DNA from 2 places in the Micromonospora sp. NPDC049047 genome. Region 1 is predicted to be linked to the other one. Evidence: riboswitches for the same ligand, from Rfam matches in the RefSeq annotation. Region 1 holds a riboswitch; the other holds the start of a gene.
What was found. A riboswitch is a leader RNA that binds a small molecule or an ion and turns the genes downstream of it on or off. The one in region 1 is predicted to bind cyclic di-AMP.

Region 1 (7,514 bases):
CATGACCACCACCATGGGTCGGTCGCCAATGCCGCACACCAGCACAGGGGCCGACTCTGGGCGGCGTTCGGGCTGCTCGCCACCCTGATGGTGGTCGAGGCGGTGGCCGCCCTGCACACCGGCTCGCTCGCCCTGCTCTCCGACGCCGGGCACATGTTCACCGACGTGCTCGGCATCGGCATGGCACTCGCCGCGATCACCGCGACCCGGCGGGCCACCGGCGACCCGCAGCGCACCTTCGGGCTCTACCGACTCGAGGTGCTCGCCGCGCTCGCCAACGCCGTCCTGCTCTCCGGCGTCGCCGTCTACGTGCTGATCGAGGCGATCCGCCGATTCGGGGACCCGCACGAGGTCGTCACCGGACCAATGCTCGCGGTGGCCGTCCTCGGCCTGCTCGCGAACATCGTCGCCTTCGCCCTGCTTCGCGCCGGCGCCCGGGAGAGCATCAACCTCCAGGGCGCCTACCTGGAGGTGCTCGGCGACCTGCTCGGCTCGTTGGGCGTGATCGGCGCGGCGCTGCTCATCGCCGGCACCGACTGGTGGTGGGCCGATCCACTCGTCGCGGTCGCCATCGGCGCGTTCATCCTGCCGCGCACCTGGCGGCTGGCCCGCGCCGCCGTCCGGATTCTGGTCCAGGCCGCCCCGAAGCACCTCCAGGTGACCGCCGTGCATGACCGACTGGCCGCGGTCCCCGGCGTGGTCGAGGTGCACGACCTGCACGTCTGGACGCTCACCTCGGGCATGGACGTGGCGTCCGCGCACCTGACCATGGCACCCGACGCGGAGGTCGGCGCGGTGCTCACCGCGGCGCGTACCGCCCTGCACGACGACTTCCGGATCGAACACGCGACGTTGCAGATCGAGCCCGGCGCCGCCACCGGAGCGTGCGGCTCGATCGAGTGGTGACAATTCGTTCGTGACGACGCACGCACCGTCCGTCACAACGGCTGCAGCCGCCCCACCGGCACCGGTAGGCTCGGTCCCGGCCTCCACCAGGCGGCGCCCTCCAGGCGCCGGTGGCGGTCGCCGCCTAATCGCCCAGCCGGGCGAACCGGGGAACCACGTTCCTGGGGTGCATCCGCGTCAGCGGTAGGGATCTTCCGTCCCGAACCCGACAGCTAACCCGGTCGGCGGCTGACGGAAGGACATGCGCAGTGGCACCAGCACGACCACCCGCCGCCCGACTGGCGGCCCTGATCGTCGCGATGTTCGCCCTCGGCGTCGCGCTCCCGGCCGGCACCGCCTCGGCCGCTCCCCCGACCGGCCTGCGGGCCGCCGCCGCCCCCGACTCCGACGAGGAGGGCGGCACCCCCTCGCTACGCGCCCAACTTGAGGCCGCCAGCAAGGGCTACCTGGACGCGAAACGCGCGCTGGACACCTCCGTGCAGCGGCAACAGCAGCTCGCCACCCAGCTGAAGACCATCGAGGTCGAGCTCGCCCAGCGCGACGGCAAGGTCGGCCAGATCGCCGACGTGGCGTACCGCACCGGCCGGCTCGGCACGGTGTCGGCGCTGCTCAACAGCAACAGCCCGGAGGGCTTCATGGACCGGGCCGCCGCGCTGGAGGCGGTGGCCGCCAACGAGGACCGGGTGCTGCGCGATCTACTCGCCACCAAGGACCAGGCCAATCGCACCCGGGCCGCCCTGAACGGCGAGATCGTCGAAGAGCGCAAGCAGGTAGCGGTGATGGCCAAGCGCAAGGACCAGGCCGAACGGGCGCTGGCCGTGGCCAACGCCCCCAAGCCGCAGACCACCGCCGACAGCGGTTCCAACCGGGGCACCTCCACGGCGAACGCGAAGGCCGCACCCCGCAACTCCGACGGCTCCTGGCCATCCGAATCGTGCAGCGTCAACGACCCCACCCCCGCCAGCGGCTGCATCACCCCGCGCACCCTGCACGCGCTCAACCAGGCCAAGGCCGCCGGCTTCACCAGGTACGTCTCCTGCCACCGCCCCAGCGGCTCCGGCGAACACCCCAAGGGCCGGGCCTGCGACTTCGCGGCCCAGAAGGATGGCTTCGGCGGCAACGCCACCGGCGGCGACAAGACGTACGGCAACAACCTGGCCGCGTACTTCATCCGCAACGCCGACCAGCTCGCCGTGCTGTACGTGATCTGGTACCGGCAGATCTGGCTGCCCAGCAGTGGGTGGAAGTCGTACAGCGGCGCGGGCGGCACCCCGTCCACCGACCACACCAACCACGTACACCTGTCGGTCTACTGACCCCCGGTGTCCGGCGGGTGATCCGCTCGTGTTCGCCGACTCCGGGGTATCCGGTCAACGGGATACCCCGGAGTCGGTGATGTCGTGTTGACCCTTGCGGGCGGGCGATGCCGTCGCCGGGGCCGGCTACGTCGCCGGGCGTACCCTGGATGACGTCGGCGGTCGGACGACCCGGCCCGGGTCGGCGGGCAGCATCGCGGTATGCCTCGGATCCCACCCACCACCCGCAAGGGCCTGCTCGCACTGCATCTGGTCACCTCGCTCGGCTGGCTCGGTGCCGACCTCGTGCTCCTCACCCTCGGCATCGCCGTGCAGCGTGGCGCCGACCCGGCGGTGGTCTACCCGGTCATGGCGCTGGTCGGCACTGTGCTGTTCGCGCCGCTGAGCGTCCTGGTCTGGCTGGTCGGGGTCGCCAGCGCGCTCCTCACCCCGTGGGGCCTGTGGCGCTATCGCTGGGTGCTGGCCAAGCTCGTGCTCACCACCGTGATGGTCGGACTGGTGCTGTTCCTGCTCACGCCGAACCTGCGGCACGCCGGTGCGGTGGGCGCCGCCCTTCCCACCCGAGACCGCGCCGACCTGGTGATCGCCCCCGCCGTCTCGACCAGCCTGATGATCATTGCGACGGTGCTGTCCACCTACAAGCCCTGGGGCCGACGTCCCGTCGCCCGCCCCGCCCGTGAGAGCACCCCGGTGACCACGCCGCACTGACCCGCGCCGCGATGCCGATGGCGCGACGATCGCGCTGCCCCGGCCGCGCCGCGATGTCCATGCTGCGACGACCGCGCTGCCACGACCGCGCTGCGACGACCGCGCTAGAACCTGGATCCGGTGGCATCCTCCCGCCCACAGGCCACTACATCCACGATCGAGCACGATCATGAGCTGGGCCGCGAGGGCGGGGGTGGGCTGGTCGAGGCGGGGTGGGGTCAGGACGAGGGTGGGGGGTCGCCGGCGCGGTCGAGGGCCGGGCCGAGCCGGGCGGCGAGGGCGAGGTGCGCGGAGCGCGCCTGGCGGAACGCGTACCGGAACAGTGGCGTCGGCGCGGTCAGGGTGATCTCGACATCGATCCGGACCAGGCCTTCCGACTCGGCGCGCAGTCGGGTGTGGTTGCGCACCGTGGTGGCGGGCCACTGGCGGGCCACCGTGACGATCTCGTCGGCCTCGCTGATCAGCACGTCCGCGTGGTACGTGGTCCGGAAGCGGAGCGGGCCGGCCACCAGCCTGTCGTTGATCGTGTAGCTGGCCCGGGCACCGGGTCGGGGCGGCAGTTCCCGGACCCGCACGATCAGCGGATGCAGCTCGCCCTGTCGGGTCAGGTCGCTGAGCAACGCCGCCGCCTCGTCCGGCGAGCACCGGGCCTGGACGGTGTAGCCGAAGGTATCGCTGCTGAGCACACGTCTCCCACCGTCGTTGTCGCACGATCGTCCCGTACCGATGTCTGGCTGGCAACGCCCGACGGCCGCCGATGTCGGGCCAACACCTGTCGATGGGAGGCCGCGTCCCCAGTTGTCCCATTAGGGTCGGTTGGTGAGGATTCACCCGACCGACTGAAGGGCGACAGCATGAGTGGCGACGACGGATGAGCGGGCACGTGATGGTCTTCGCGCCCACCCCGCAGCTCACGGTCACCGTGGACCAGCCGAACGACCACCCCGAGCTGCACCTGCACCCCGGCGGGCAGGGCGTCTGGCAGGCCCGGATGGTCATGTCACTCGGTGTCGACGTGGTGCTCTGCGCCGCCCTCGGCGGCGAGATCGGGCAGGTGCTGGAGCCGCTCCTGGTGAGCGAGGGAGTGGACCTCAAGGTGGTGGTCCGTGACTCCGGCAGCGGCGGGTACGTGCACGACCGCCGGGGCGGCTCGCGCCAGGAGATCGCCGACGTACCCGGGCAGCCGCTGAGCCGGCACGAGTTGGACGAGCTGTACAACCTGGCCCTCGGCGAGGGCCTACAGGCCGCGGTGAGCGTCCTCAGTGGGCCGAACGAGCCGTGGCTGGTCCCGGCCGACCTGTACCGGCGCTTCGCCGCCGACCTCGCCGCCAACGGCGGCCGGGTGGTCGTCGACCTCTCCGGTGATCACCTCGGCGCGGTGCTGGAGAGCGGCGTGTTCTTCCTCAAGGTGAGTCACGAGGAGCTGATCCGCGACGGCCGCGCCCGCAGCGACGACAGCCTGGAGCTGACCCGGACCATGTACGAACTCCACGCCGCCGGCGCCGAGACGGTGGTGGTGAGCCGGGCCGAGCAGCCAGCGCTGGCGCTCATCGACGGGGAACTGTTCGAGGTCGAGATGCCCCGCCTGGAGGCCGCCGACCCCCGCGGCGCGGGCGACTCGATGACCGCCGGGGTGGCCGCCGTCGTGGCCCGCGGCGGGGACATCCGGACCGCCATCCGCACCGGCGCCGCCGCCGGGGCGCTGAACGTGACCCGGCACGGTCTCGGCACCGGACGACTGGACTCGATCACCGGCCTGGTCGACCGGGTCCGGCTGGTGCCAGCGGACAGCCGACCCCAGGAGCGGACCACCCCTGACGAGTTGGCCGACCGGGTGGTGGAGTGATGATGCTGCGGGTGCTGATCACCAACGACGACGGGATCGCCGCGCCCGGCATTCAGGCCCTGGCCTGGGCGGCGGTGCAGCGGGGCCTGGACGTGGTGGTCGCCGCGCCGCTGGAGGAGGCGAGCGGCACGAGCGCCGCGATGAGCGCTGTGGAGCGCGACGGGCGGGTCGTCGTGAACGACCACCCGCTGCCGGACCTGACGGGCGTGCCGGCGTACGGGGTGGGTGGCTCCCCCGGCTTCATCACCCTGATCGCGCTGCACGGCGCGTTCGGTCCACCGCCCTCGGTGGTGCTCTCCGGCATCAACCGGGGTGCCAACGCGGGGCGGGCCGTGTTGCACTCCGGAACGGTGGGTGCCGCCTTCACCGCCGCCACGAACGGGTGCCGGGCGATGGCGGTGTCCCTCGACGTACTCTCCGCGGGCGAGGCGACGGCAGCCAGCGGCGGTGCCGCGGTGGACGCCGCCGCCCGGGTACGCGACGCCGAGCGGCACTGGAGCACCGCGGCGCGCGTCGCCCTGGACCTGCTCCCCCGCCTGACCTCCGGCCCGCTGGAGAGCGTGCTCAACGTAAACGCCCCGGACCTGCCGCACGGGCGGCTGCGCGGGGTGCGACGCGGCACGCTGGCGAGCTTCGGTCAGGTGCAGATGACGGTGGCCGAATCCGGCCACGGGTTCGTCCGTACCTCACTCGAGGAGCCGGGGCAGGCGGCGCAGCCCGGCACGGACGTGGCGTTGCTGGCCGCCGGGTACGCCTCGGTGACGGCCATCCGAGCAGTCACCGAGGCGACGGACATCGACCTGACCGGGCTGGACGAGCAGCAGTGACCGGCGGCCCGCTGGCGCTCAGGCGCCGGGCAGCACCTCGGGGGTGACCGCGCCGGCGAAGTAGGGCTCGGGGGCACCGAACAGGCCGAGCAGGCCGGTCACCCAGAGCTGCCGGTGCACGAACCGGCTCGGCTCGGTGACCACCAGCTTGACGTTGCTGACCTCGGCCGTCTGGAAGCCGGCAACCATGGCGCTGATGCCGACGGAGTCGATGAAGGTGACCAGCCTCATGTTCAGCTCGATGCGCAGCGGCCGACCCTTGGCCAGCACCTCCGCGATCGCCTCGCGCACCTCGTACGCTGTGTCGACGTCGATCTCGCCACGGGGGGCGATCTCCACGACTCCACCGGACAAAACCGACTTCACGATCGACAGGCTCACGCGAGCACCTCCACCCGCCCGTCCCCCGGGCGCCTCATCAGTACGCGGGCCGCGACCGAGAGTATTCCTCTGACGGCCTCGGTCGCCACCCCTCGGGATGAGCAATTCACGGATCCGCACCCACAAAGGCACCCATATCCGTACTTTTGAGTAACTGATTGCTCAAGACTTTTTGTTATTCGACCTCCGACGAACCGGTCGCGACCGGCACGCCGCGGACCAGGGTAGCGGCCCGGGCCCGACGCGCCCGACAACCGGCCCCCGACCGACGGCTCACCCCGTGCCACCGGCGTGTCGGCCACGGACACCCGTCCGACCCCGGCGCCCCTGTTGCCGACGCCACCTAGCATCGGGCTGGGACACCCCCAGCTACGGAGAGGATCTTCGATGCTCAAACGACTTGCCGGCCTGGCCGGCGTCGGCGTTCTGCTCGCTCTCGTACTGGCCTGCGGTTTCGGCGGTGGAGACGACGATGACGACGATGACGACGACTTCGCCCGCGGCGTCGCCGTGGTGGTGCTGCGCTGAGTTGCGGCGGCGGCCCGCAGCCGACCGGGTTTGCGCCCGGGCGGCCCGGGGCACTGGCGGGGTAGGCGAACCGTGACGCGCTGAACAGACGCCGAAGTCCGAAGTGGCCGGCGGCTTCGGCACCCGAGGAGGTAACCACGATGTTCGGAACCAACGTGCTGGACCGCCGGAGCAGGCCGGAACGGATTGCGGACCATGCCTGGGAGCAGCTGCTCTCCGCCGTGAACTCGGCCGGAGACAGCGTGCGCGACACCGCCCGCTCGGCGCGTCGCAACAGCGGCGACCTCGCCGACGGTGCGGGTGACCTGGTGGGCTCCGCCGCCGAGGAGGCGCGACGTCGCGCCTCGTTGGCCTTCGACGCGCTCGCCGGACGGCAGCCGGCACTGCCCTGGACCCTGCTGATCGGCGCCGCGCTGGTGGGCGTCGCCGTTGGCTGGGCCGTCGGCTCCGCCGCGCGGGCCGCCGGCAGCCGGGACGACCGCGCCGTCGACGACGTGGAGTTCGTCGACGTGGACCGGCCCAACTCTCCGGCGGTGTGACCGACCCGTCCACAACCACCACAGCGGGCCCCGCTCACAAGCAGTCGAGCGGGGTCCGTCGCCGTGCCGCAGACCCGCGCCGTAGCGGGGTCGGGGCCGCAGACCTGCGCCGCATCACATTATGGAGTTGCGTCGAGGTCCGGTGGCGCTGCTGATCGGCGCCGGGCGGTGGGCCGGCCCGCCGGGTGCCGGACCCCTCAGGCAGCCCGGCGGACCGGTGTTCGGGTGATGGTCGCCCGCGCCGCCCGCTCGCGACCGGCGCAGGCGAGGGTGGCCATCCGCCGTGGCCGGGGCGGAAGCCGGGGCAAAGCGCGTCCCCGCCCCGAGGCGGCGGCGGTGACCAGCACGGACCGGACCATGCCCGGGAGGTGGTCGGGCATCTGCGGTTTCCTCGCGGGATGCAGCCACGGGGGACGGGGCTGATCCGGTGGTGACGTCGTGGCCCGGGGGACGAGCACGACGA
Region 2 (7,514 bases), on a different contig from region 1:
CGCGACCCGGACCAGCGGCACCGTCGCGACGCGGACCAGCGGCACCGCCGCGACGCGGACCAGCGGCACCGCCGCCGAGACCGACGGCGCGGGGACCCGGACCGAGGCCGACGGGCCCGACCAGACCGGCAGCCGATCAACGTACGCGGACACCCGCTGACGCCGTCCGACCTGGTCAACGGGTGCGGCGGCGCGTCGACACGCCCGTGGTCGATGCGCCACTGTCGGCACGACGGTAGCGTGGTGACGTGCTTCCGGTCGCGCTCACCTGTCCGCTGTGGTGGGTGGCGCGCTTGACGACCCGGGTGCTGACCAGCCTCGCCGTCGTCGCGGCCCTGGCGCTCGGCGCCGGTCCGGCCTCGGCCGCCGCGCCAACGTCGCACCCCGGCGTCACGTCGAGCGTGACCGCCGGGTCGCACCCGAGCGCCGCATCGAGCGTGCGCGTCGTGTCGGGTGCGGGTGCCGCCGAGGAGGCCCTCCCGGCCTGGTCGCTCGACGCGCAGCCGACGCTCCCCGAGGGTCTGGGTGCCGCCGCGACCGCCGCGCTGCCGGTGCGCCTGGCCGGGCCCGACCGGCGGTCCCTCGTCGACGCCTCCAGCGGTAGGACACCCCGGGGTCCACCCGGGCGCTGAGCCACCGGGGCAGGCGCCCCGTCGCCGCACCCTGTCGATCCACCAGCTCCGCCTTCCCGCCGATCCGTGGCCCGCCGTGGCCCGCTGGCCGGCGGGGCTCCCCATCGCTCTGTTTCCTCCGCGAGGTGCCGACCATGGAGACCGCCGTCTTCTACCAGTTCGTAACCGAGGTGCCGCAGGCCGCTGCGATCTGGTCGGCCCTGCTCCTGCTCGCGCTGGGCGTGCTGGCCGTGCTTGTCGCCCGGCCCGAACGGGACCGGCCCACCGACGACCCGTCCCCGGCCGCACCGACGGCGCGCGAGGTGGCCGCGGCCGAACTCCTCGACAGACGCCGGTACGCCGAGGAGGTCGCCGTCGCCGCCGCTGGCGCGGCCAGGACGGCCCAGCGGCGACGCGATGCCTGGCTGACCAGTCAGGAAGCTGTGGAACGCGCCTGGACGCGGTACGACGAGGCGGACACGGCCGCCCGCCGCTTCGCGGGTTGCGGGGCGCTACCCACCCCGGACACCCCCCGCACCCCCGCTGAGTACGCCGCCCGGGAGCGCTACCTGCACCGCGCGGCGATGGCGGCGTACTGGCGTGGCGACCTGAGCATGGCCCAGCTCAGCGATGTGTTCGGACACCGGCGGGGCTGGGACCCCCGGCGGCACCCGGTCGAGCAGGAAGCGCTGCTCAGTCGGTCGATCCGGGAGGAGAGACGGGCCGACTACCAGGCCGCCGCCGACGCGGAGCGGGCCCTGTGGCGGGCTGCGGAGTTGGCCGCCGAGTCGGCGCGCAGCCTTGCCGAGGAGGCCGCAGCGGCAGCGGCCCGGCTGCGGCCGAGTCGGGCGCCCGCGCGCCGGCTGGTCCGCGGGGCGGTGCGTCCCGCCGTCGTGGCACGCTGGCGCCCAGCCCGTGTGGGTTGAGCCCGATCCGTTATGTGAGCCCGCTCACGGGATTCCAGAATCGGGCGTCCGGCACGTTCGGCTCGATTGTTCACGGCGTTCTGGCCGCACTCTCGGCGACCTGTCCGGTTGTGGCCCGTAGGCGTCGCCGTAACCGCTTGTCCCATCGAGTCACGTCATCGGCAATACGCGCAGAAATTGCCGTGCAGTTTCGGGTTTACGCAGGTGGGCCTGGCTTGGCACCGTGTGGTTGGGCCAGTAGTGTCGTCCCGTCCGGTGCGGTAATCGATCGCAAGACGCGACGCCGCGCCGACCCGCTCAATCGTGATGAACGAACCGGGGACCCATCAGTAAGTCCGGGGTGAATCCGCGAGCATCGGCCCGCGGTAGGGCGATCTTCCCGCCCGAATCCGTCAGCTAACCCGGTAGGCGGTGTCGGAAGGAGTTCCATTCTCGTGCAGCACCTCCCCACCCCTCGGCTGTTCCCTCGCCTCCACGGCGCAGCGGTGCCCCCGCTCATTCGTCAAGCGACGGTGAGCTGACCCCCGGGTCATCGCCTAACCGCCCGGCCCCGCCGGGCGTCCCCTGAGCGGTTCACCATCCGCGGACCACAGTCCGCGCGCTGGCGCCTGCCCGGATGCCGGTCCGGCCCCCGGTGTGCCGCTCTCCCCCCGACCGTGGAGGACCCCGTGAAGCACACCCTGCAGCGTCAGCTCCGTCGCATCGCGACCGAGCGCCCGTACCAGATCATCGCCGCCTCCGCCGCGGCCCTCGTGATCGCCGGCACCACCGGCACCCTGCTCACCACCGCCGACGACGCGCCGGCCGACCAGCGCACCGCGACCACAGTCGCCGAGCTGCGCAGCGACGTCGCCGCCTCCCGTGGCGAGGTGCGCGACGCCTCCCCGTCGGCCACCGCAGCGCCGACAAGCGCCGCCCCGGCCACCAGCGCCGCCGCGCCCGCCGCCAAGGCCACGAGCAACCCGGACCTCACCCGTAAGCCGACGCCGCCGAAGCCGCCCGCGACCAAGGTGCTCGACTACGAGTACCAGGCGCAGAACACCTACTACAACTGCGGTCCGGCGGCCACCCGTAACGCGCTCAGCGCCGCCGGGATCGACCGTACCCAGGAGGAACTCGGCGCCGAGCTGGGCACCACCGAGATGGGCACCAACTCGGCCGAGGACACCACCCGGGTGCTCAACGCCGAGGTGAAGGGCTCCCCGTACCGGACCCGGATGTTCGCCGGCGCGCCCAGCCCGGCGCAGATGGACCGCCTCCAGGCCGATGTCGTCAAGGCCATCACCGACGGCCGGGGCGTTGTCGCGAACGTCGTCGGCGACGCCACCGACACCGACGGCGGCTGGCACTCCTACGGCGGCGGGCACTACATCGCCGTCGTGGGTTACAAGGACAACGGCCGTACGGTGCGCATCGCCGACTCGGCCAACGCTGCCGACCCGTCGTACTGGATCACCACCATCGACCTGGCCAACTGGATCGCCAGCCGGGGCTACTCCGCCTGACCCGGGCACGCTGGACCGCAGCGGGCGCCGTCCCCCACAAGGGGCCGGCGCCCGCTGCGTCTTCCACGGCGGTCCGCGGTACGCCCCGTCGACGACTCTCGTACCGGGCCGGGAACCGTGGGAGACTGCGGCCGTGGTGGATGAATCGGGTGGTCACGCCGGTCGAGGGCCGGTCCTGCTGCTGTTGCACGGGATGGGCGCGACCGGTGACGTGTGGTTGCCCTGGGCGCCGCATCTGGCCCACCACTGGCCCGGTCGGTGGCTGGCACCGGACCTCGCCGGTCACGGCTGGGCGTCGCCGCTGCCGTCGTACTCCTTCGCCGGCTTCGCCCAGCGGATCGCGCAGGCACTCGCCCCCGACGACCGGCTCGTCGTGCTCGGGCACTCGCTGGGTGGCGTGGTCGGCCTCGCGTTGGCCGCGCGCGACGCCGGGATGCCGGTGGACGCGGTGGTCGGGTTGGGCATCAAGGCGCTCTGGTCACCAGCCGAGCTGGAACATGCCGCTGAGCTGGCCGCCCGCCCGGTGAGCTGGTTCGCCAGCCGTACCGAGGCGGCCCGTCGCTACCTGCGCGTCTCCGGGCTGACCGGTCTGCTCCCGCCGGACCATCCGGTGGTGGACGCCGGCCTTCGTCAGGTCGACGGTCGCTGGCGTCTGGCCATGGACCCGACCGCGTTCGCCGTCGGCGAGCCCGACCTGGCCGCGCTGCTCGCGGCCACCGACGTGCCGGTGGTGCTGGCGCGCGGCGAGCACGACCCGATGGTCACCGACGAACAACTCAAGGAGTACGGCGTACCGGTCGCCACGTTGCCCGGGCTCGGGCACAACGCTCACGTGGAGGACCCAGCGGCCGTGTTGGCGCTGCTCGACCCGTACCGCTGAGCGTCCCGGGGCGGGTGGGCCGACAGTCCGGGTCAGGCCAGAGGGGAGAGCTGCCGGGCGCGCTCGGCGGCGGGGTCCTGTGTTGCCGCCAGTTCCCGGCGGGCGGCGGTCAGGAACGCGTCGGCGTACGCCTCGGCGGGGAAGTCACCCAGGTAGCGTCGGCGGGTGGCCCAGCGCTCCGCGGCCAGCGGATCGGTGTCCAGCAGCGCGGTCAGCATGTCGTCCAGGTTGGACAGATCCCGGCGCAGCACGTAACCCGACGCGGCAAGCGGGAACCGTTCGGCGAACCGGTCACCCTCGTCGCCCATGTCGGTGACCGCGTACGGCTTGCTGGAGTAGAGGTAGTCCGAGATCACCCCGGACACGTCGGAGACCAGCGCGTCCGACCGGTTCACGCACTCGGTCAGGCTCAGCTCGCGGGCCGCGGCACCGACGACGTGCTGGCGGCCGGTGCGGGCCCGATCGGCGACGAGCAGTTCGGTGAGCCGGCCCAACTGGCGGGCCGAGGCCGGGTTCTGTGTCGTGTACGGGTGCGCCCGCAGGATCACCGTCGCGCCGCGCTCCAGCAGCCGACGCAGCAGCCCCTCGGCCACCGGCAGCGAGCAGTAGTCGGCGTCGGCGTGATGCCCGGTCCACGTCGGGGTGTACAACACCGTGGGGTGCGCCATCCCCGGCTCCGGCTCGGACCGTACCTGGATCGACTCGACCTGCGGGCGGCCGACCACCACGAACTTGTCCGCCGGGATCTGCACCCCGGCGCGGGCGTACCTGTCGATCGCGGCCGGGCCGGCCACGAAGATCCGGTCGAAGATCCCGGACACCGGGTTGGCGCTCGGCGCCTTGTCGCTGTCGCCATGGTGCAGCTGGACGTGGGTGAGCTGGGTGAAGCGGATGCAGTGGCTGTTCTTCGCCCCGTGGTTGACGTAGAACGCCACACGCAGGCTCGGCACCAGCGCCTCGTCCATCGCCCGCAGGGTGGGGCAGTAGACCACCGGCGCGTCGGTGGCGGCGGCGATCGGGGCCAGGAACTCCGGTTCGCGCAGCACCACCAGGAACGGCCGGCCGATCCGTTCCAGGTACGGCAGCCACATGGTGACCTGGTATTCCGAGCCGGGCGGCGCGGAGAAGTAGAGCAGGAACTCCGGCTGGTGCCGGCGCAGCGCCCGAGCCACCGGCCCGCCACCGGCGCCCGGCCGGAACCGCCGCCGGGCCAGGTCCAGGGCGACCACCCCGGTGCCCGCGCCGACAAGCAGACTCACTGCCAACGCCACGCCGGCCGGCAGGGTGAGGGCGGCAGCGAGCGCCAGCACGGCGAGCAGCCCGAGCAGGGCGGTGCCGAGCCGGTCGGCGAGCAGCGGCGTCCAGGCGCGGACCGGCAGGTTCGCCGTGCGGACCTCCAGGTTGCCGGCGGTACGCAGAGGCCCCACCAGCAGCACCAACCCCAGGAGGACCAGGGCGGTGGCGACGAGCGTGAGGTTGAGCCCGTCGTCAAGACGCCGGGAGTAACCGACAAGGATCGCGGCGGCGATGAGCGTCGTCTCCGCGACCAGGTCGGCGGTGGGTCGGATCCGCTGTTCGGCGGCCGCGGCGGCCAACGCGGCGACGGCCAGCGCCAGCCCCCAGCCGGTGGCGCCGGTGAGTGCCAGCACGACAAAGGCCAGCACGGCCAATCCGGTGCTCAGGCACCGGGCGGCCAGCTTTCGGACCAGGTCGCCGCGCATGTTGCTCCGTTCGTGGTTCCGCCGCCGGTCGGTGTCAGCTCGTCGACGCCGCGCCGGCCGGCGCCGCGACCTGACTGGGCCCGCTCTGGGCCGGCACGCTCGGCGTGGGCCCGTCCCCGGGTGCCCGGCGTACGTCGATGACCTGACCGGTCAGGTCGGAGATCAGCACGTCGAGTGACGACTGGGCGACGGCCTCGGCGGCGAGCAGGGTGTGCTCCGGCTCCTCGCCGAAGGCCCGCGTGCGCATCGGCGTGGCGGTCCGCTCCGGGTTGATGCAGTTGACCCGGACGCCCACGTCGGCCCACTCGTCGGCGAGCGCCTGGGTGAGGTTGACCAGGGCGGCCTTGGTGGCCGAGTAGAGGGCGTAGCGGGCCCGCCCCCGGGTGTAGGAGCTGGACGTGTAGAGCAGGAGCTGGCCCTTGGTCTGTTGCAGGTAGGGCAGCGCCTGGCGGGCGATGGTCACCGGGCCGACGAAGTTGACCTGGAGCACCCGGTCCATGGTCTCCTCGTCCATCTCGGCGAGTTCGCCCCGCTCCAGGATGCCGGCGGTGACCACCACGTGGTCGATCCGGCCGGTGGCCTCGAACGCGGTCGTCAGCGCGGCCTCGACGTCCTCGGCACGCTCGACGTGGGTGCCGGTGCTGGAACGGCTGAACGGGAAGACCTGGGCGCCGTAGCGCCGGGCCAGCTCGGTCAGCTCGTGGCCGATGCCGTAGCTGCCGCCGAACACCACGATGGTGCGGCCGGTCAGCTCCTCGCTGTAGCTGCGGTGGTCGGTCAGCCGGGGCGCCTGGGCCGCGGCGAGCTGGAAGAGCTTGTCGGCCAGGTGCACGTCGACCGGGTGGGTGACCTTGATGTTCTCGTCCGAGCCGTCGATCACCCTGATCGGGGTGCCGGGCAGGTAGCGCAGCACCACGCCGCAGTCGTCGGTGGCGGCGAAGTTCGGGTCGCCCTCGGCGATCCGGTACGCCTCCCGGATGGTGGGGGAGCGGAACGCCTGCGGGGTCTGCCCCCGGCGCAGCCGGGACCGCACCGGGATGTCGGTGATGCAGTCGTTCTCGTCCACCTGGATGATCGTGTCCGCGGACGGGATGGCCACGTCCACGGCGTCGTAGGTCCACAGCGCGTTGACGCACTCCCGCACGATCCGACCGCTGAGCAGTGGGCGTACCGCGTCGTGGAAGAGGATGTTGCAGTCCTGGGGGCCGACCGCGTCAAGCGCGATCCGGGTGGTGGCGTTGCGGGTGTCACCGCCCTCGATCACCTTGGTGACCTTGCGCAGGCCGGCCTTCTCGACGATCTGCCGGGCGTCGTCGACGTGGCCGGTCGCCATCAGCACGATGATCTCGTCGATCTCCGGTGCCGCCTCGAAGACCGCCAGGGTGTGCTCGATGATCGGCTTGCCGGCGATCTTGAGCAGCTGCTTGGGGATGCCGAGGCCCAGCCGGGTCCCGGTGCCGCCGGCCAGGATCACGGCCACCGTCCGCGAGGGCCGCCACGGCGTCGGGTGCTCCGTTGCGGCGTCCGGGCCAGTGGTCTGGTCCTGCGTCATTGCCGGATCCTCACTCTCAGGGATGCGTTAACGGAAGGTTCCGCCCGAGCGGCGACGGAATGAACCTTAACGCGCGGATCGCGCCGCCCCAACGCGGGCGACGCGGTCCATGGCGCCGTGTCGATGCCGGACGTTCGCCGGCGCTCTACTTGCTGTTCGCGTACGCCTCGTAGGCCCGAATGACCTCGTCGGTGGGCCCGTCCATCCGCAGTACGCCCGATTCCAGCCAGATCGTCCGCTCGCAGGTGTCCCGTACCGAGGAGAGCTGGTGGCTGACGAGGAACACAGTGCCCGCGCCCTCGCGCAACTCCCGTACGCG

Region 2: linked by a shared signal. The riboswitch ahead of AB0B86_RS25510 (C39 family peptidase) and the one ahead of AB0B86_RS12755 (hypothetical protein) in region 1 are both predicted to bind cyclic di-AMP.

The regions. Positions count from the first base shown of each region.
Region 1 covers NZ_JBEZEY010000006.1:241,160-248,673, reverse strand. Annotated here, with positions in the region: gene AB0B86_RS12760 (cation diffusion facilitator family transporter) at 1-906, shown strand, start outside; cyclic di-AMP (ydaO/yuaA leader) riboswitch at 1,018-1,149, shown strand; gene AB0B86_RS12755 (hypothetical protein) at 1,206-2,222, shown strand; gene AB0B86_RS12750 (hypothetical protein) at 2,424-2,930, shown strand; gene AB0B86_RS12745 (SRPBCC family protein) at 3,149-3,616, opposite strand; gene AB0B86_RS12740 (PfkB family carbohydrate kinase) at 3,802-4,776, shown strand; gene AB0B86_RS12735 (5'/3'-nucleotidase SurE) at 4,776-5,603, shown strand; gene AB0B86_RS12730 (STAS domain-containing protein) at 5,622-5,984, opposite strand; gene AB0B86_RS12725 (hypothetical protein) at 6,372-6,512, shown strand; gene AB0B86_RS12720 (hypothetical protein) at 6,653-7,051, shown strand; gene AB0B86_RS12715 (hypothetical protein) at 7,249-7,431, opposite strand.
Region 2 covers NZ_JBEZEY010000019.1:113,690-121,203, reverse strand. Annotated here, with positions in the region: gene AB0B86_RS25525 (acyltransferase) at 1-160, shown strand, start outside; gene AB0B86_RS25520 (hypothetical protein) at 249-632, shown strand; gene AB0B86_RS25515 (hypothetical protein) at 767-1,537, shown strand; cyclic di-AMP (ydaO/yuaA leader) riboswitch at 1,822-1,963, shown strand; gene AB0B86_RS25510 (C39 family peptidase) at 2,194-3,042, shown strand; gene AB0B86_RS25505 (alpha/beta fold hydrolase) at 3,176-3,922, shown strand; gene AB0B86_RS25500 (CDP-glycerol glycerophosphotransferase family protein) at 3,955-5,643, opposite strand; gene AB0B86_RS25495 (bifunctional cytidylyltransferase/SDR family oxidoreductase) at 5,678-7,195, opposite strand; gene AB0B86_RS25490 (ABC transporter ATP-binding protein) at 7,341-7,514, opposite strand, start outside.